Regions from separate parts of the Halovibrio sp. HP20-59 genome, predicted to be linked through region 2. Evidence: predicted binding sites of a transcription regulator. Region 2 holds the regulator's gene; each other region holds the start of a gene.

Region 1 (6,854 bases), on a different contig from region 2:
CCACCACCGCCGCGGCAAAGCCAAACAGCATTTCATGCTGATGCCAGAACACCAAACCACCATACGGGCGCAGCAGAATATTGCCATGCCAAAAGGCTAACCAAACCAGGAGAGAGGCGATACTGAACAGCGCGGCCAACAGGAAAAAAGGCCGAAAAGCCAGACGCAACAACGGTAGTTGCTTGAGCTTAGAGGCCGGTTGGGAGGAGGTGATCGTCGACATAGCTTAATACCCCACTGATTTACTTGGATATGCATTGTGCGTCAGGCCAACAACAAAAACCATGACAAGCATCAATAATGCATCTTTACGCTTTAAGTAAGCTAGACTCTGAATAATGACAGGTGTCTTTGCAACCCAGCCACCGGCTTCAGGCTGGAAATCGAGCCCGATGCTGAAAAAAGTATGTGCGTTTACATGCCTTAATTTAATTCTGATTGGTGAGGTAAACTATGCCTATTCTGCCCTTTAAGAACTGCTCCACAACCGTCGTTTGTCTGCTTCTGCCTTTATGCTTCGCTGCCACTCAAGCGGCGGCAAACGAAAACTATGACCTCACTTTTGAAGGTGACGGCACCTTCTTGATTCCACATCAAGGCAACAGCGTTCACGCGGCTATCGTCGACATTCATGCCAACGAAGTAGTGGCCAAGCAGTCGGACACTATTTCAGGTACCGGCGAACCCGCTTTCACCTTTCAATTCTCTGAGATATTCGAAGAAGGCAAACTCTACGATCTGCACTACTGGATCGATTCCAATTTCGGTGAAGGCAGCGTAGGAAGTTGCGACCCTATCGATATTGACCACCAATGGCGTATTGCCTTCACTAATATCAGCGACAATATCACTGAAGTGACACAGCTCGTCCCTGAAGAACAGGCGCCCGTTTGCGCCACATTTGAATAACTGCCGTTTGCTTAGCCAATCCTGGAGAAAAGCATATGACTCATTGATGCCTACTCGCGTTTATGCAGCAGCCATAAATCCATTTCTATACCGAAACCTGCTTCGTGGTTGGCATTTATAATCTTCAGGCGTTAAGATGCATGTGCAATGAATCTTAACGCCTGAGGTATTATTCGTGCTAACACATGAGCAGGAAAAACTGATCAACGCGACAGCTCCCGTCGTGGCCGAACACCTGAATGCGATTACCCAGCGATTCTATCCGCTGATGTTTACCCGTTACCCAGAGGTCAAGCCGCTCTTTAATGAGGTTCACCAGCAAAGCGGTGGTCAGCCCCGTGCCCTGGCCAACGCCGTGTTGGCCTATGTCCAACTACGCAACAATCCTGCTCAAGCGCGCGCCACGCTGGATGTTGTGGTCAGTAAACACGTCTCGTTAGGCATTCTTCCCGAGCAGTACCCTATTGTCGGTGAATGCTTGCTGGCGGCGATTGGCGAAGTGCTGGGTGAGGCCGTCACCCCGGAAATCGCCGATGCCTGGGGCGCTCTATATAACGAGCTTGCCGCCCTGTTAATCGACCTCGAAGACCAGCGCTATCGTGAGTTTGAGCAGCGCCCGGGGGGATGGCGCGGCACACGCCGTTTCAAGATTGCCAGTACCCAGCAGGAAAGTGCTTTAATTCGCTCTTTTATCCTTGAGCCCGAGGATGGAGGTCGTGTGGCTGACCATGAGCCAGGTCAGTATATCGGTGTGCGTCTAACCATTAATGGCGAACCGGTTTATCGGCATTACAGCCTCTCAGACACACCCAATGGCCGAAGCTATCGAATCTCGATCAAACGCGAAGAACAGGGGCAAGTCAGCCGCCATTTCCATGATGTGCTAAAACCAGGCGACACCGTGGAATTGTTACCGCCGGCAGGTGACCTAACGTTAATTGAGGGTGACGAACCTCTGCTGCTTGCCAGCGGCGGCGTTGGGCAAACGCCCCTGCTTCCCATGGCACGCCACGCCTTGTCCCTTGGGCGGCAAGTCATCTATCTACACGCAGCCCTGGATGCCAAACACCAGGCCTTTAAAGGCGAACTAGAAGCACTGAAGAGCGAGTATCCTCAACGTCTTAAGGCTATCCGTATTCATGAGCGCGGCAACGAAGCCGAACATATTGGTCGTATCGACCGCGGCTTATTAGCTCACTACTTGCCTGACCTTAAGTCGCGCTGCTACTTCGTCGGCCCCCAAGGGTTTATGACGGCGATTAATAGCGCTTTGTCTGAACTGGGTGTCGACGAAGATCGCCGACACTTTGAGCACTTTGGTCCCTCACGCCCCCTCGACGCAGCTTAATAATGGGCGGCCTCGGGATATCCCCGGGGCCGCTTGTGAACAGTTCAGAAGCCTGGATCATTCTTTACGTACTAAACGCTCCAGCCCCAACAACAGTTCACCCAAATGCCCTTGTGCAAGGCCTTCCTCGCAACCGTCAAGCAGATTCTTGAGCGTCAACCCCAGCTCTGTATCCCCTTCAATGATTAAGCGACGCTGGAAAAACAGGCTGTCGGGATCCTCACGGCGCGTGGCAAGGCACAAAAATTCACGCCAACCACCACGAATGGTTGCCTCGCCTTTCTCGCGACATAATATCAAGCGCTGCGATTCAAGCGTCAGGCTTAGCGTCACACCTAAATCGGCGATGGCGAGACTAATGCGCCGACCTTCCACCGCGTCGAACTCACCCTCTGCGAGCGGCACCGCAAAGGTACGGTTGAGCAGGGGCTCCACGAGACGTCGCTTGATGGCAAAAGGAACCCGTGGATCAAGCGTACGAATCACCTGATGAGCGGTAACAGGTGGAGAAATTGAAAAAGCGGGCAAGGAAAAAGACGAGGGCAGCAACGACATAACACATACTCCGTGGTAAGAGACATCATCCAGGCGACTGATGCTAAGCGTTGCTATGGCGAATAGTGCTGACATGCATCAAGGAAGACTAAATATTGCGTCGGCATTAAGATGCATATAAAATATTCTTTAGTATAATGATGCTGGCAATTAACCAGCGCCTTCGACCGTTAGTATGTGAGGAGAACCATGATGAAATCATTGTCTGCTGTCCTTATCCTTGCGGGCACTGCCTTGGCATTTGCAGCCGCTGCTCAGGCGGAAGCCGATGGCGAGGCGGTTTATAACCAGGCCTGTATGGCCTGTCACATGACAGGGGCTGCTGGTGCACCTATCAAGGGCAATGCCGAAGCGTGGGAACCCCGTATCGAAAAAGGCATCGAGACGCTTTATGAGCACTCGCTCAATGGGTTCAACGCGATGCCCCCGAAAGGCGGAAGCATGAATCTTAGCGACGAAGAAGTGAAAGCGGCCGTTGATTTTATGGTTCAAGCCGTCGAATAAAACCAGGCGCCGTACAGAAAGTGTATGTCGATATGCCGGGGATGCTATTACCCCGGCATAACGCTCACAGTGTGGAGGGTTAATGCGTCGCGACTTGCCCAATCCCGGATGGGGGCCATTATCGGCGTTACCCGGCAATCCCTTGATGTGGGTGTTGATTCTCAGCGAAATGCTGGTTTTCACCGCGTTCTTTGCGCTTTACGCGGCTCAACGTGCCCTTGACCCCGCCCTTTTCAATGCTTCACAACAGCAACTCGATCCGGTGCTGGGTGGCATCAACACACTGGTGCTGTTAACCAGCGGACTCTGCGTTGCCTTTGCCGTGGAGGCGATAAGCGCCGAGCGACTTCGGCGCAGCCGACAGTGGCTAGGTGCCGCCATGCTGCTAGGCTTGGTATTTTGCGCCATTAAGAGCATTGAGTACGCCGACAAGTTTGCTGCCGGGCTAACGCCGGAAACCAACGCCTTTTTTGGCTTTTACTACGGTTTAACCGCCTTTCATTTTGCTCACGTCGTGTTCGGATTGATCTTGCTGGGCTTAGTGAGCTGGCGTACCTCCACCGAAAATGTAGAAACGGCGGCGGCCTTCTGGCATATGGTGGACTTGATATGGATCCTGCTTTATCCACTGATTTACCTGCTGAGGTAATTTTGTGAGGAAACAATGACGGCACTGCCCGGTACACGACGCTTACTGATCACTTGGGCCTTATTAATGGCACTGACCGTGGTTTCCATGGTGTCAGCTCGGCTGGATCAGACCACCGACTGGCAGGCGCTTCCCCTATGGTCAGCCGCCCTGGTACTGATGGCGACCGGTTTCAAAGCCCACCGTGTGCTAATGGTCTATTTAAACTTGCGCGCCGCTACCTTAGTCTGGAAGGGAATTTTCATTACCCTGACGCTGTTAACGCTAACGCTGATCGCCGCAGGCTATCTGGTCGGCCGCTTTCACATAACATGATAGCCCGAGTAGTTTTCAGCGCAGCGTGGAATCAGAGCCCGAAGCCCCCGAAGACCGATGCGCTGTATTGGCCCAGGCCTCAAGCAGCCGGCCCAGACGCATCAGGCCGTAAACGATAAAGGGGACTAACAGCATCAGCGCCACTCCCCAATCACGGTTATTGATAAGCCACACCAGCGGCACGACTATTCCTAAAGCGACTAAAGACCACAGACTAATCGCCACTACGAGGCGCAAGCGCAACATAGATAACCTCCTTAGGAAGCAATAATCTGGCGGTAGATACTTGGCAGCGCCAAGGAGAGATGCTCCGGACGCTGGACAATGGCATAACCACCCCGCCCGAACAGGTGAGGAATATAGCGCCCCGCCTCCCGGTCAATCGTTACCCCGAACACGCGCACTTCTTCTCGTCGCGCTTCAAGTACCGCTTTGCGTGTATCCTCGATACCATAACGCCCTTCATAATAGTCGGTGTCATTAGGTTTGCCGTCGGTCAATAGCAATAGCAACCGGTGCCGATTGGGCCGTTTGGCAAGTGCTTGGGAAAGGTGCCGAATAGCGGGCCCCATACGCGTGTAGTGGCCTGGTTTGAGCGCTGCGATCCGCCGTGACACCCGCTCGCCCATTGGCTCATCGAAACTTTTCAGCGTATTGACCCAAACACGGTGACGACGGTGCGAGGTAAAGCTGTGAATGGCATAGTCATCGCCGCAACCCGCAAGGCCGTGGCCCAATACCAGCAGCGCCTCTTTGGCCACATCCAGCACCCGCCGGTCTTCCAGCCAAGCCTCAGTGGAAAGTGATACATCGACCAGGATTGAAACCGCCAAATCCCTTGCCTGGGTGCGGCTAGCTTGGTAAAGACGATCGCTGGCTTCCCCGGTAGCCGCTAGATCACAGCGGGAGCGAATCACGGCGTCCATATCCAGCTCGCTGCCATCCAGCTGTCCACGTAGCGTCTCACGACGCGGCCTAAGTGCTTCAAACTCGCGCCGGACTCGGCGAATGCGCCGTTTTGTCGTTTCGTCCGGCTGCCAGTTCTCCCCCTCCTCGCTCTGGACATCGCTGAGTACCACACAGTGGTCAGGCATATAGATTTGCTTACGATGGTTCCATTCTGGATAGGTATGGCGCCCACGCAGCCTTCCCCCACTCACCTCATCGGGTGCCAGATCAAGATCAAGTTTTAGCTTGGAAGCCGCCTTCTTACGGTTAGCACTGAGCACAATTTCATCAATCTGATCGGCCGCCTGTTTGGCCTCATCATCGTCTTCATCCTCTACATGACGATTGAGATTGACCATTTCGGCCCAGGAAAGCATCTTTTCGGATGCATTGAGCATTAAAGAGTCATCGCGGTCGGCCTGATCCTGCTCGCGCCGGTCAGCCTTACGCTTACCGTGGTAATCTTCCGGCGAATCCTTGCCCGCGACCGGTGCCTCATCATCTTCCTGCTCGGTTCGTGCTTGTTTATTAGTCCCCAGGGCTACGGCTTGCCCCCATAGCGGCACCGGAAGTGGCGGCCGGTATCCACGCGGCGCATGGAAGTTGTCCAAAGGAAGGGAGTCATCGAGGATGGCGATATGCATCACTTCGGCCCAGCCTGCCTCGGGCGGCGTTTCTCCCAACTGGGCACAGAGAACGGATTCAAGCGCTGCTTCCATCGGCGGCAAGCGCTTGCGATGGGGGCGAATGACCAGCAATGCCTGACATAACCTGGCGTGGCGCTGAGCGAGCCCAGGGAAGTGGGCCAACACTGCCCGAGTCGCCCGGTTTACCTCACGCAGCTGGAGAAGGTCTTGCTGCAGCGGATCTTCGACGACGTGCACATGCCGGGTCACCGCCAGGTACGCTACCAGCCAAAGGTAGAGATCCCGGTTCAAGGAGGCCTCGGCGAACAGGGCGATGCGTGGCGGTAGCAACAGGCTTTCTTCGTCACGGCGTGCTTGATCGAGCACCTCCTCATCAAGCCCAAGCCTTTGACGTAAGGATAAGCGATGCGACGAACTACGCCCCGCAATAGCAGCAACATCGATACCCGCCTCGCCGCCCCCGGCGCGGAAAAAGACGCCGAGCATGGGCCGCAGCGTTTCAAGGCGCACTGCGGCTTCGGGATGGTCAGGGTAGCTTGCCGCACTGGAAGCCCAGCGGTGCCAATGGCGGCCTACAAACTCTTCGACTTCAAGAAAATCAAGCATGCAGTGCCCTCACCCAAAGGTTGCTTGAATGGCTTCCATCAGCCCTTCCTGAACATCTGCGTCATCGCTCAGCGGCTCCACTAAGGTAGCGCGGGCAGCTTCCAGTATGGGCACCCCAGCGGCAATTAGGGTAGCGCAGTAAACCAATAGACGAGTAGAAACGCCCTCTTCTAAATCCTGCCCCTTCATGGCCCGCAGGCTGGCGGCAAGATTGACCAGCGCGGCGCACTGCTCACCGGGTAAACCACTCTCCCGCGCGACAATATCGCGCTCGACTTTGGGTGGTGGAAAATCAAATGACATGGCCAGGAAGCGCTGGCGGGTGCTCGGTTTAAGCGATTTGAGAATATGCTGGTAGCCAGGGTTATAAGAC
Region 2 (6,854 bases):
CGTCCACCGATATTGCCAGTGCGGTGCAGCAGTTAAACGAAAGCCACGCCGATAGCCTGCTGGTCGATACCCAAGGTCAACTGGGCATGGTGACCAAAACCGATCTGCTCAATGGTTTGGTACTGGAAGGCCGTGACGTTTCCTCCCCGGTGGATGAGATCGCGCACTTTAATTTGGTGACCGTTGCGCCGGATCAATACCTGTTTGAAGTGCTGGTCCTTATGACGCGGCACAAAGTGGCGCGCGTGGTCGTGATGGAGAACAACGCCTTGAAAGGCGTTGTCGAGCTCACTGACGTACTTAGCTACTTCTCAAGCCGTAGCTACGTCGTCAGTTTACAGGTCGAGCAGGCGACCAGTTTGCAAGCGCTCTCGGCGGCTAGCCAACGCACCCCTGAGCTTGTTAAAGCGCTCATGGCCCAAGGGGTAAAACTGCGTTTCGCTATGGATCTGCTCGCCGCGCTGAATGGCCGTATCATGAGTAAAGCCTGGGAGTTCACTATTGAGGAGCAGTATCGCGAGCAGAGCTGCATGATGGTCATGGGCAGTGAGGGTCGCGGCGAGCAAATTCTTAAAACGGACCAGGATAACGGCTTGATTCTCGCCGATGATGCGCAGTGGCCCGGCCTGGAAAGCCACATGCAAACGCTCACCGATACCTTGATTCAGCTGGGTTACCCGCCATGCCCCGGCAATATTATGGTATCGAATCCCGAGTGGGTGGCCACGGTATCGCAGTGGAAAAGCAATATAGCCAAATGGGCTAGCAAGCGTGATGGCGACAGTCTGTTAAAACTAGCGATAATGCTCGATGCCCACGCTGTGGCGGGTAACCCGAGCCTGCTGGAAAGTGTCCGCGAGGAACTGTTTAAACGCTGTTCAGGCGATGAGCTGCTGCTGTCCTACTTTGCGCGCACGGCACTACGCTTTTCAACGCCGCTGACACTGTTTGGCTCGCTGAAAAAGCCTCAACACGGTATCGATATTAAAAAAGGCGGCATTTTCCCGATTGTTCACGGCGTGCGCACCATGGCGCTTGAGCGACGTATTAGTGCCACTTCGACGTTTGAGCGCTTAGACGCACTGGCCGCCGACGGTCGTTTGGACCGCCGTTTTGCTGATGACTTAGGCGAGGCCTTGGCACTTTTCACCGAACTGCGCCTTAAACAGCAGCTCAGCATTTTGGATACGGCGAGCAATGGGCAAGAAACTGACTCCCAAAAGGGCAGTCGCGCGAACCGCGTGGTGGTGCAAGACCTCTCTTCGCTTGAACGGGACCTACTGCGCGAGGCGCTGCACATTGTGAAAGACTTCAAGCAGCGTCTTTCCCATCGTTATCATTTGGAGTATTCGTGAGTGGAATAGGGATATTGGACAAACACGTGGCGCTCTTTAGCGGGCCTCTACGTACCATGCGCCGTGAAAGCGATCGGCGCCGCTGTGCTCATTCGCCCTATGCGTGGCTATTTCAGCCCTATATGGGCGATGAGCTTGTCGCGCTGGCCTGTTATGAAACGTCCATGCCGTCATCGTCAGTGATCAGTGTTGCGGCGGTCGTGCTGAGTCAACAGCAGGTGCATACCAGCCGTGCCTTTGAGGCGACGCTAGGCACCGTCGAGCAGCCGGACAGCGCTTTACTACGACGTCATCAGTTGCTGTACAAAGTGGGTGAAATAACCGACTCAAACAGTAATAGCTTAAGCGCACTAGTGGAATTTATCGGCAATCGACCAATTGTGGGGTGGCAATTAGCAAAGCGAATTGGGGGGCTCAATACACTCCTTCGTCGTCGCTTGAACTTCGCACTGCCTAATGCCCAGGTCGATGTGGCGAAGCTGCACCAGCGCCAGCTGCGCCGCCTGCGCCCGTTGTTGGAGGCACCCAGTAGCTTTGCCCAGGCACTGGCGTGCTGGCAAGTACCCGCCATGGGAGGTCAGAGTGTACTCGGTGAGGCAACCTCAAGCGCACTGTTGTATATGCGTTTACAGCGCCTTATGGCGGAACTGCCTAGGGATGAGTAAGAGGCGCATAGGTTAGGGAGGGGCAAGCCATCGTTGGTTCAAGCGGTGAGTGTTGTTAGAATGATGCTTTAATTTTGCTCTCTAGCGTTTCTCATCTCACCATCTCCTCGGCAGTGCCTATACCATGCAATCGCTTGATCATTTTGCCCCCGCTGATTTTGAAACGACGTTATCCGCCCCCACGGACGCTGAGCACGATCAGTCAGCGCTGGCAGCCAAACAAAAGCGCGAATTTAACAAGCTGCAAAAGCGCCTGCGTCGAGAAGTGGGCAATGCGATTATTGATTACCAAATGATCAATGAAGGTGATCGTGTGATGGTGTGTCTTTCCGGCGGCAAGGATAGCTATACCATGCTGGAGATTCTGCGCAATTTGCAGCGCAACGCGCCGGTCAACTTCTCCTTGGTGGCGGTCAATTTAGACCAAAAGCAGCCGGGTTTTCCTGAACACGTGCTACCAAAATATCTGGATAAGCAGGGCGTGGAGTACCATATTGTCGAGCGCGATACCTACTCGGTAGTGAAAGAGAAAACGCCGGAAGGCAAAACCACCTGCGCGCTCTGTTCACGGCTAAGACGCGGCTCGCTTTACGGCTTTGCCGAAGAGATTGGCGCCAACAAAATTGCCTTGGGTCATCACCGTGAAGATATTTTGGAAACGCTGTTTCTGAATATGTTTTTCGGCGGCAACTTGAAAGCGATGCCGCCAAAACTGCTATCAGATGATGGTAAGAACATCGTTATTCGGCCGCTGGCCTACTGCAAAGAGGCAGATATCGCCGAATTTTCGCGGCTAATGGAATTTCCGATCATTCCCTGCAATCTATGCGGCTCCCAGCCCAATATGCAGCGCCAAGTGGTCAAAGAGATGCTTGCTGAGTGGGATAAAAAGTTTCCTGGCCGCTTGGAAAGTATGTTTAAAGCCGTCACCAATATCGCACCTTCGCAGCTCGCAGACCGTCAACTGTATGATTTTGCAGGGTTGGAAGCCAGGCAGGCAGAACTCTTGGCTGGGCGCATCCAGGCTTTTAACGTTAGTTAGCCGTTTGTTCTTCCTCTTCGGCGAGGGTAAGCAAACGTGGCATGTCGAGGATATTGACCTCACGGCCCGAAACTGCCACCACGTTTTGTTGCTGAAAGCGGCTTAATATACGGCTGACCGTTTCCACCGCTAAGCCCAGGTAATTGCCGATATCGGCCCTGGGCATGGAAAGGCGAAAGCTATAAGGCGAGTAGCCCCGGCGCCGAAAACGATCCGAAAGGGTAATTAGAAAGCTTGCCAGCCGCTGGTCGGCGGTTTTACGCGACAGCAGACGCATCATGCGCCGGTCATCGCGCAACTCTTTACTCATGCTGCGATACAGCTGGCCGCGCAGCTCAGGCAGCTCCTCGGAGAGTAAATCCAGGCGATCGAAGGGGATCTCGCAAATGGTCGTGGTTTCCAGGGCGATTACGCTGCCGGGGTACTGCTCTTCGTCAATGCCATCTAACCCGACTAACTCACTGGGGAGATAGAAATTGGTCAGCTGCTCGCTGCCGTTACCTTCGGCAGTGATCTGTTTCAAACTGCCCGAACGTACCGCGTAAACGCTGGTAAAGGTGTCGCCTTGGCGAAACAGCGGCTCGCCTTTTTTGAGCGGCGCTCGGCGACGAATAATCGCATCGAACTGCCCCATATCTTCCAGCTCAAGGGCAAGCGGCAGGCAAAGTGAGCTCAAGCTGCAGGTTTGGCAGCGTGCTTCGTGGAGTAGTGAGCGGCGATAGCTCATAGGTTCCGACATGCGTTGCTCCTTGAGTGGGTCACGCTTATCAATTAGAAAAACCTTACTTATTATAGCCGCTTTAGCATGCCTGCCCAAAGGTGATTAAACAATCTTTGAGTAGCGCTGACCTGTTTGCCCAGGTAGGTGAGTATCAAATGCCATGGCTAGATGGCGAATCAGTAACCGCCCCATGGGCGTGGCGTTAAGTTGGTCGCCGCTGCGGGTCAGTAAACCATCCTGCTCGGCAACCTCCAGGCGTTCAAGCGCGGGTGCAAAGTAGCGCGGGGCATCAATGCCCCAGCGCTGACCAACGGCGGCCAGGTCAATGCGCATATCGCACATCAGTCGCTCAATGACGTCTCGGCGGATAAGGTCGTCATTACTCAACCTTACGCCACGTCCCGTAGCTAGCCAGCCCTGATCCATCGCCGCTTCGTAGCGGGCCAGCTCGCTAGGATTTTGGGCATAGACGTCATCAATGCGTGAAATTGCCGAAACGCCAAGCCCGACCAAGTCGCACTGAGCGTGGCTGGAATAGCCCTGGAAGTTGCGCTGTAGCGAGCCTTCGCGCTGGGCAACCGCCAAGCTATCGTCTGGGCGGGCAAAGTGATCCATGCCGATATGCACGTAGCCTGCTGCGGTGAGCATTTCGATGGTGGTGCGCAGAATCGCCAGCTTTTCTTCGCCACCCGGCAAGTCATCGACATTGATGCGCCGCTGGGGTGCAAAGCGCTCGGGCATATGGGCGTAGTTAAACACTGATAGGCGCGCCGGGTTTAGCTCAATAACTTGACGCAGTGTATCCGCGAAGCTCTTTTCGGTTTGAAACGGCAGGCCATAAATGAGGTCGAGGTTGAGCGAGCGAAAGCCCAGGCGGTGGGCCTCATCCATGAGCGTTTCAGTGAGCACCCGTGGCTGAATACGGTTAATCGCTTTCTGCACCAGCGGGTTTAAATCCTGCACACCCAGGCTAATGCGGTTAAAGCCTAGCGCTTGAAGGTGGCGGAGGGTAAACACATCCGCTTCGCGGGGATCTATTTCAATCGCGTAGTCGCGATCAGCCGCGGACGAAAGGCCAAAGCGCGCATCCAAACGGTCAATCAGGTCGCCCATCTGGTTTAAGCTGAGAAAGGTGGGTGTACCGCCGCCCCAATGCAGCTGCTCCACCGGTCGTGATGTATCCAAGTGGCGGGCGGTCAGCACCATTTCCCGGTCAAGCCGGGTTAAATAGGGCTCGGCCAGGGCGGTGTTTTTGGTAGCGATTTTATTACACGCACAGTAAAAGCAGATCTTGCGGCAGAAGGGCACATGGACATAAATCGATAGCGAGCGATGGCTGGCATTGCTGCGTTCCATCGCCTGGGTTAGGTCGCTGGGCGTAAATTGGTCGTGAAACGACAGCGCTGTCGGGTAAGAGGTATAGCGTGGGCCACTGGTATCGTAGCGGCGCAGCAAGGCTTCATCCCACTCCGGCTGCGTGGGCGCTGCCGCAGCGGAAGCGGCACGAGGTGAAGCCGCAAGGGCATGAACGGGCATGGGAAAGGCGCTCCAACGTTAGGGACTACCGCTAGCTTAATCCTAGCGACCGGTACAAACGTTGAGCCACGTCATGCTATTAGAGGGTGTGCGCCGTGAGCGCCCACAACTGCCACAGTGCAAAAGCGATAATCGTCACCGCGGCCAGGCTGCGCGTTGCGGGGTGACGAATCAAATGGCTTAGCTGGCGCGCGGCGAGGCCTGTAGCGAGTAGTGCAGGGAGAGTGCCAAGACCGAATGCGCCCATGAGCAGGGCGCCTTGCAGCGGGTCGGCAATCGCCAAACTCCAGGCCAGCATGGAGTAGACCAACCCACAGGGCAGCCAGCCCCATAGTGCACCCAGCGCGAAGGCTTGGGGGATATGCACCACCGGCATTAAGCGCCTACCCACGGGCTCGATAAAGCGCCATAGGCGGCGGCCCACCGCTTCAACCTTGAGCAGTCCCTTCCACCAGTTGGCGATATACAGCGCCATTAATATCAGCATCAGCGCGGCAAATACCTGCAGCAGCAGGCGTGCCGTAGAGGAAAGCGAAAACAGTGTGCCTAGCAGGGCCACCAGCGCGCCTGCGCTCATATAGCTGATAATACGACCTGCGTTATAGCTGAGTAGCAGGCCGCCCATACGCGCCGGATGACGCATGCTGGGCGGCACTGCAAAGGTGAGTGCGCTCATGATGCCACCGCACATGCCGATGCAATGGGCGCCGCCCATCAAGCCAAACACAAACGCCGCCATTAGTGGCGGTAGATCAAGCCCCGTTGGATTCATGGCCGAGGCTCTTGGTCGTCGGGTGTGTCGGCCGCTGATTTTTCAGAAGGTCTTGGCTGTGCCTGCTGACGCTGGCGGCGCTGCTCAGGACTCAGGTCGTTTTCATCCTCGTCGAACAAAATGCGGTGCGCCGGGCCTTCTAAGTCGTCGAACTGATCGTTTTTGACCGCCCAGAAAAACGCCCAAACAGCAAGACCGAGCAGAATCAGTGAAAGTGGAATAAGCAGATAGAGAATTGTCATGCGGTCACCGGTTGTGGGGCACTCAGCGATGGGGTTGGCGGGCTGCGCCAGCGTGACAGCCGTAGGGAATTGCCCACCACTACCAGCGAGCTAAGCGACATGCCAATAGCCGCTAGCCAAGGCGGTACCAAGCCCATCGCCGCCAGCGGCAGCGCCGAAACGTTATAGCACACCGACCAGATCATATTTTGGCGCATGATACGCCGGGTGGCGCGGGAAACCTCAATGGCTTCAAAAATCCGCATCAAGCGCGGGCTTAGCAGTACTGCGTCGGCCCGGGTGCGAGCCAGGTCGGTGGCACCGTTCATCGCAATGGCCACATCGGCTCCCGCCAACACCGGTACGTCGTTGATGCCGTCGCCAATCATCACCACGGTTTCACCCGCAGCTTGAAGCTCTTTCATCCGAGCCAGCTTGCCCTCCGGGCTGATGCCCGCATGCCAGGTGGCGATGTTGAGCTGATCGGCCAGGCTTTCTACCGCGTCAACAGTATCGCCAGAAAGCAGTTCAACGGTTAAGCC
Region 3 (6,854 bases), on a different contig from region 2:
TGCCAGCCGTCAACCGCCGCGGCTGGAGGCGCTCTGGCTGGAAAGTGCCCACCCTGGGCTGCCTGCCAGTGAGCGCTCTGCCCGTATTGCTCACGATAAACGCTGGGCAACACGCTTCGAGCAGGAACCATTGGAAAACGTACTTGCCGACTGGTACCAGCAGCCGGTGTTCGCCGACTTAACCGCCGCCCAGCGCGCTCGGCAGATCCAACGTCGGCTATCGAACCACGGGCCAGCCATCGCCAGTATGTTGCGATCAACTTCCTTGGGTCATCAGCCGTCGCTTTGGCAGTGGTTGGAAAGTACCCCGCTTCCGGTGAGCTATTTTTCAGGTCGGCGGGATGCCAAGTTCCATACTCTGGCGACTCGTTTAAAAACGATGGCCCCCCGCCTGCGCCATATCACGCTGGAAGGGGGCCACAATCTTCATGCTGAGCAACCGGAGATGATCGCTCAGCAGCTCAATGCCTGGTATCGCACGCTAGGCTAATGCTTATCAGCTGATCAGCATTAACCAGGGCAGGCCGATTACCAGCCAGACCACTAAATATAGCAACCCGAAGATTGCCCCAAGCCGCCAAAAGAGGGCGCTGGGCAGGTAGCCGCTGCCGTAGTAAACCGGGCTTGGCCCAGTGCCATAGGGCGTGAGAATGCCCATAAAGCCGAGTGTGGGAAGTAGCAGCAGAATAAACATCTGCATATCCAACCCAGCAATCCCTGTAGCTGCCGCGAGAATCACCGGCAACAAGGCGGTAACGTGGGCCGTCACGCTGGCAAAGAAGTAGTGCAGTAGATAGAAAATGACCACCAACGCCACCATGGCCATCACCGGGTCGAAGTGGCTTATCTGCCCGCCAACCACATTGCCAAACCAGCTAACAAATCCCACTTGGCTTAGCCCGCCTGCCAGTGCCACCAGGGTGGCAAACCATACAAAGGTATTCCAAGCCGCTCGATTATTGAGAATATCGTCCCACTTAATGATGCCCGTTAACAACATACCGCAGATCACCACTAAGCCCACCAGCGATCCAGAGATAATGCCGCCCGCAAAAATCCACAGCATTAGGGCGGTGACCACCATAATGACCAGCATTATTTCATGGCGAGTCAGTGCGCCCAGCTTGGTTAACTCCTTTCCAGCCCAGTCGGAAATTTCATCGCCTGCCTTCACTTCTGGGGCGCATAGCCAATAGCTCAGCAACGGTACGAGTAGCAGCAGCAAGATGCCCACAGGCACGACGGCCATAAACCACTGCCCCCAGTTGATTTGGATGCCGGTGGTGCTTTCGGTTAGCGCGATCGCCAATAAGTTGGGGGCCAGAGCGGTTAAAAATAGCGAACTGGTCACACAGGTAGAAGCCAGTGCCGTCCACATCAAAAAGCTACCCATGCGCTTCATGCTGGGGTCATTGGGGTGCGAATCGTAGAGCGGTGGCAGGTTACGAATCACCGGGTAGATCGTGCCTGCGCTACGTGCGGTATTCGAGGGCGTAAACGGCGCCAGAATGCCATCGGCAATCATCACTGCGTAGCCAAGGGTTAACGTGCGCTTCCCCATCGCCTTGACCAGCCAGAGCGATATCCGCCTGCCCAGTCCGGTTTTTTCATACCCCAAGGCAAACATAAAGGCGCCGAAAATTAGCCAGACGGTGGAGTTGGTAAAGCCTGACACCGCCCAGGAAAAGGCTTGGCCGGCGGGGCTGAAGCCGTCAACGGCCAATTGTTCGGGGGAGAAAAGCACCCATCTTGAAAGCAGTGCTATCAACGTAACCCCGACCAGCCCCACCACCGCCCCCGGTAGCGGTTCAAGAATCAAACCCACGACGCAGCCCAGAAAGATGGCTAAAAAATACCAAGCATGAGGCGCAAGCCCTGGGGGGGTGGGTATCAGCGCGATGATAATAGCGACTGCTAGCGGCGCTAACAGTTTCCATCGCGGTGAGGGTTGAGCATTAGTCGTCATGCGGCACCTCTCTTCAACGTTATCTTTTCTAGTTTTGTTGCCTGGCGGATAGCTATCCGCCTTGCAGTGAGTGGCTTGAAGAGTAAGTGCTGCGGTATTGAGGTGAAAGCAGAGATAACTTAATTCTCCGCTTACTTGATACACGTCAATAGTCCTTTCGACTAATGAGCGGGGCCTGCCAAGGGCATGGTAAGTTCGAATAAAGAAGACGGCAGCGAAGAGTGTCGCCAGTACTACCTTTGACTTGGCTAATGGAAGGGGTTGTTATGCAGCAGCGAGATTTCGATATCGTCATTGTTGGAGGGGGTGGAGCCGGTTTGCGCGCTGCCATTGGGGCCGCAGAGCAGGCCAAGGAACAGGCCACTCCCCAGCGCATAGCGCTGCTGTCCAAGGTGTACCCAATGCGCTCCCATACCGTGGCCGCCGAAGGCGGGGCGGCCGCGGTTACCAGCGCCGAAGATTCCCATCAGGCCCACTTTGATGACACGGTCTCGGGCGGTGATTGGCTGGTTGAACAGGGCGTGGTGGATTACTTTGTCCATCACGCTTATCAAGAGCTGGTACAGATGGAGCGCTGGGGCTGCCCCTGGAGCCGGAAAGACGACGGCCAGGTACAGGTGCGCCGCTTTGGGGGTATGAAAACCGCCCGCACCTGGTTCGCGGCCGACAAAACCGGCTTCCATATGCTCCACACCCTGTTTCAGACTTCGCTGAAATACCCTGAGATCGAGCGTTTCGATGAGTTCTTTGTGCTCGATCTGGCCGTTCACGAAGGCGTGGTGATTGGCGTGATCGCCCTGCAGATTGCCACCGGTGAACTGACCCTGCTGCGCGCTAAAGCGGTGATTCTCGCTACCGGCGGTGCAGGGCGCTTGTTCCGCTTCAATACTAACGCGGGCATTGTCACCGGCGACGGCATGGCGATGGCCTATCGTCACGGCGCGGCGCTGCGGGATATGGAGTTTGTCCAGTACCACCCTACCGGCCTGCCTGGCTCCGGTATTTTGATCACCGAAGCGTGCCGGGGCGAAGGCGGCATTTTGCTCAATAAAGAAGGCTACCGTTACCTGCAAGATTACGGCCTTGGCCCGGAAACCCCGTTGGGCAAGCCGGAAAACAAATACATGGAGTTAGGGCCTCGGGACAAACTCTCTCAGGCCTTCTGGCAGGAACAGCAGGCGGGGCGCACCGGCAAGTTTGGCGACAGCGACGTGGTTTATCTCGACCTGCGCCACCTGGGGGAAAAGACCATTCTGGAGCGCCTGCCGTTTATCTGCGAACTGGCTAAAGCCTATATCAATATCGATCCCGTTAAAGAGCCGATCCCCATTCGCCCGGCGGTTCACTACACCATGGGCGGGATTGAAACCGACCCTCAGTGCGAAACCTCTATCGTGGGGCTCTACGCTGCCGGGGAGTGCGCTTCTGTCGGTTTGCACGGTGCAAACCGGCTAGGCTCCAATTCGCTAACCGAGCTACTGGTATTTGGCCGCTTAGCCGGTGAGCAAGCAAGCAAGCGCGCAGCACAAACCGAGTGGGCCGATGAGCGGCTGCTGGAAGCCCAGGGTGACCGTCAGCAAGCTAAGCTACTGCGGCTATGCGATGGCACCGGCAGTGCAGAGAATTGGGTCGATCTAAAACACGCCATGGTGCAGGCCATGGAGAGCGGCTGCGGCATTTATCGTACCGAAGAGGGTATGCGGCATTCGCTGGATACCATGCGCCAGCTGCGTACTCGCTTCAAAGAGATTCGTGTTAACGATACCAGCAAGATATTCAATACCGAGCTACTGGAGTGTCTGGAGCTGGAGTGTGGCCTGGATATCGCCGAGGCTTCTTGCCTGAGTGCACTGGAGCGGCGTGAATCTCGCGGTGCTCATCAGCGCCTGGATGAAGGCATGCAGAAACGCGACGACGTTAACTACCTCAAGCACAGCCAAGTGTTTTACCAGGGCGATGCCCATGCCGAACTATACTGGCAGGATGTCGATGTGCGATTTTCCGCCCCGGCTGAGCGGGCCTATGGCGATGCGGGCAAAGGGGAAAAGGCATGAATACCCAGCAGATCAGCACCAAACAAATCAGCGTTAAACGCTATTTGCCAGACAATTCGGCTGAGTCCTACTGGCAGCAGTACGAACTGCCGGTCGATGACAGCACCTCGTTGCTAGATGCCCTCAACCACATTAAAGAGCAGCTCGATAGCACGCTGAGCTACCGCTGGTCGTGCCGAATGGCGATTTGCGGCTCTTGTGGCGTGATGGTTAACGGTATTCCCAAGTTGGGCTGCAAAACCTTTCTGCGCGACTATGAAGGAGAAATCCGCATCGAGCCGCTATCCCACTTCCCGGTGCAGCGGGATCTGGTGGTGGATATGGAGATATTCCTTGAGCACCTAGCTGCGGTTAAGCCCTACTTGATTGACGACAATCCGGTAAAACCGTATGACCCCCAGGCGCCGGAAACCTATAAGCAGTCGCCAGAGCAACTTGCCCGCTACAAGCAGTTTGCCAACTGCATTAATTGTGGTCTCTGCTACTCTGCCTGCCCGCAGTTTGGGCTTAATCCTGAGTTCCTTGGTCCGGCGGCGCTAACGCTGGCCCACCGTTACAACCTGGATAGCCGCGACAATGGCAAAAAAGAGCGTATGGCCGAGCTTAACCGCCACGAAGGCGTTTGGAGCTGCACCTTTGTGGGCTTCTGCTCCAAGGTATGCCCCAAACACGTTGACCCCGCCGCGGCGGTGAATCAGGGCAAGGTCGAAGCGGCCAAACACACACTCATTGCGCTGTTTAAAGGGTAGGGGAGGAACATCATGGATAAATCATCATCGCAACGCCTGCCACCGCTAAAACGCAACTGGTGGCTGAAGCACCGCTTTTTTAAACTTTATATGCTGCGCGAAGCCACGGTACTGCCGCTGGTGTTTTTCACGCTCTGCTTGCTTGCCGGTATGGTTGCTCTTCTTCAAGGGGCAGAAAGTTGGCAGGGGTGGATCGCCTTTATGGGCTCTCCCATCGTATTAGTGCTGAATCTTCTCGCGCTGGCCGCCAGCCTGTTTCACGCCGCCACCTTCTTTGTCCTGTTCCCACGGGTGATGCCGCTGCGCATCGCCGGACACAGCCTGCCTGATAAGGCCATTGTTGCCGGACAGTGGGCTGGCGTAGTAGCAGTCGCGCTGCTGTTTTTCTGGCTATTCGGGAGGGCCTAAATATGGAAAAGCTAGCCATGAATAAACCAAGCATGGGCAAAAACAGCACTCAGCACAAACAGGCCTTTGACGAGCCGCTTTGGTGGGGGCTGTTTAGCGCGGGCGGTGTCTGCTTTGCTGTCTTTCTACCTGCTGTGATTCTCTTTATCGCCGTTCTACTGCCCCTTGGCCTGCTGCCCGCCGAGGCGCTGAGCTATGAGCGCGCATCATCGCTGCTATTCAGCGTGCCGGGCTTTCTGTTTGTTGGGGCGGTGGTCTGTTTACCGTTATTTCATGCCGCCCATCGCCTGCGCCATGGGATGTTTGATATCAGCGTGGGTAATGACTCAATCAACAAAAAACTAATGTACGGTGGGGCTGCGTTGCTTAGTATTGTGGCGCTGGGTTTAGTCGTGGCGGGCTTCCTGGGTTAAACGGCTCGCTGCAAGCATTTCGCCTCAACAGATAAAAAGAGACTGGCATGATCAACGGACTCACTGAAACGGAACTCTATGCACCAGTCGAGTGGCAGGATCGCTCCGATGGCTACCAGGATATTTTGTACCACACCACTGCCGATGGCATTGCCCGCATCACCATCAACCGGCCAGAGGTTCGCAACGCCTTTCGCCCGCTAACGGTTAGCGAGATGGCTCAAGCGCTTAACCGCGCCCGCCACGACAGCGCTATTGGCGCCATTCTGCTGACTGGCGCAGGCGACAAAGCGTTCTGTTCCGGCGGTGACCAGCGCATTCGCGGAGACTATGGCGGCTACCAGGATGAAGAGGGCACCCACCACCTCAACGTGCTGGATTTCCAGCGCGATATTCGTACCTGCCCTAAACCGGTAGTAGCGATGGTGGCGGGCTACGCCATCGGTGGCGGGCATGTGCTGCATCTAATGTGTGACCTAACCATTGCCGCCGAGAACGCCGTCTTTGGTCAAACCGGCCCTAAGGTAGGTTCCTTCGATGGCGGCTACGGCGCCTCTTATATGGCGCGCATTGTGGGCCAGAAAAAGGCCCGGGAGATCTGGTTTCTATGCCGCCAATATAGCGCCGCCCAAGCGCTGGAAATGGGGCTAGTCAACCACGTGGTGCAGCTAGACGAGTTGGAAAAAGAGAGCGTGCGCTGGTGCCGGGAAATGTTACAGCACAGCCCCATGGCACTGCGCTGCCTAAAAGCCGCGCTCAATGCCGACTGCGACGGCCAGGCCGGGCTGCAGGAACTGGCGGGCAATGCCACCATGCTCTACTACATGACCGAAGAGGGGCAGGAAGGTCGTAACGCCTTTAACGAAAAGCGCCGCCCGGATTTCTCCCGCTACCCGCGTAACCCTTAATGCAGCTAGCCCTTTACCGCTACTGCCTTCCATTCCGTCAGCCGCTAATGTTTAAAGGAGAGCGGTTGGCGAACAGAGAAGGGCTGCTAGTTTCCATTAACGGGCAGTGGGGCGAGATTGCCCCGCTACCAGGCTTCTCGACTGAAACTCTGGCGGAAGCAGAAGCGGAAAGTCTGGCCTGTTTGGCTGCTTTGAGCCGGGGTGAAAAAGCCTTGCCGGCGCTGCCTTCGGTGCAGTTTGGGTTTGACTGCGCCCAGCGCTCGTGGCCAAACAATCTTCCTGCGCCTTTACCGTCCTACCCACTGCTCCAGGGCTCTCCTGCGGCGTTGATCCAGTCTCTTCCAACCGCCAATTGG

What was found. Region 2 encodes FNR, which switches genes on or off when oxygen is low (the NO sensors DNR and NnrR bind a similar motif). Its sites were predicted from a motif close to TTGATNTANATCAA; they were not measured.
Region 1: ubiT (ubiquinone anaerobic biosynthesis accessory factor UbiT) is a predicted target of FNR. The motif match lies at 2,881-2,894, and genes of this name have one in related genera.
Region 3: frdA (fumarate reductase (quinol) flavoprotein subunit) is a predicted target of FNR. The motif match lies at 2,102-2,115, and genes of this name have one in related genera.

Annotation. Positions count from the first base shown of each region.
Region 1 covers NZ_JAWJUW020000006.1:46,702-53,555, reverse strand. Annotated here, with positions in the region: gene RZA33_RS08815 (NnrS family protein) at 1-223, opposite strand, end outside; gene RZA33_RS08810 (hypothetical protein) at 454-909, shown strand; gene hmpA (NO-inducible flavohemoprotein) at 1,085-2,257, shown strand; gene ubiT (ubiquinone anaerobic biosynthesis accessory factor UbiT) at 2,315-2,812, opposite strand; gene RZA33_RS08795 (c-type cytochrome) at 3,002-3,316, shown strand; gene RZA33_RS08790 (cytochrome c oxidase subunit 3 family protein) at 3,399-3,965, shown strand; gene RZA33_RS08785 (hypothetical protein) at 3,981-4,280, shown strand; gene RZA33_RS08780 (hypothetical protein) at 4,296-4,526, opposite strand; gene RZA33_RS08775 (nitric oxide reductase activation protein NorD) at 4,538-6,481, opposite strand; gene RZA33_RS08770 (CbbQ/NirQ/NorQ/GpvN family protein) at 6,491-6,854, opposite strand, start outside.
Region 2 covers NZ_JAWJUW020000001.1:130,515-137,368, forward strand. Annotated here, with positions in the region: gene RZA33_RS00625 (DUF294 nucleotidyltransferase-like domain-containing protein) at 1-1,355, shown strand, start outside; gene RZA33_RS00630 (DNA polymerase III subunit epsilon) at 1,382-2,020, shown strand; gene ttcA (tRNA 2-thiocytidine(32) synthetase TtcA) at 2,145-3,062, shown strand; gene fnr (fumarate/nitrate reduction transcriptional regulator Fnr) at 3,055-3,801, opposite strand; gene hemN (oxygen-independent coproporphyrinogen III oxidase) at 3,886-5,319, opposite strand; gene RZA33_RS00650 (sulfite exporter TauE/SafE family protein) at 5,399-6,091, opposite strand; gene ccoS (cbb3-type cytochrome oxidase assembly protein CcoS) at 6,088-6,333, opposite strand; gene RZA33_RS00660 (heavy metal translocating P-type ATPase) at 6,330-6,854, opposite strand, start outside.
Region 3 covers NZ_JAWJUW020000003.1:63,370-70,223, reverse strand. Annotated here, with positions in the region: gene menH (2-succinyl-6-hydroxy-2,4-cyclohexadiene-1-carboxylate synthase) at 1-490, shown strand, start outside; gene RZA33_RS04505 (anion permease) at 497-1,966, opposite strand; gene frdA (fumarate reductase (quinol) flavoprotein subunit) at 2,233-4,020, shown strand; gene RZA33_RS04495 (succinate dehydrogenase/fumarate reductase iron-sulfur subunit) at 4,017-4,769, shown strand; gene RZA33_RS04490 (fumarate reductase subunit C) at 4,782-5,177, shown strand; gene frdD (fumarate reductase subunit FrdD) at 5,195-5,590, shown strand; gene menB (1,4-dihydroxy-2-naphthoyl-CoA synthase) at 5,638-6,498, shown strand; gene menC (o-succinylbenzoate synthase) at 6,498-6,854, shown strand, end outside.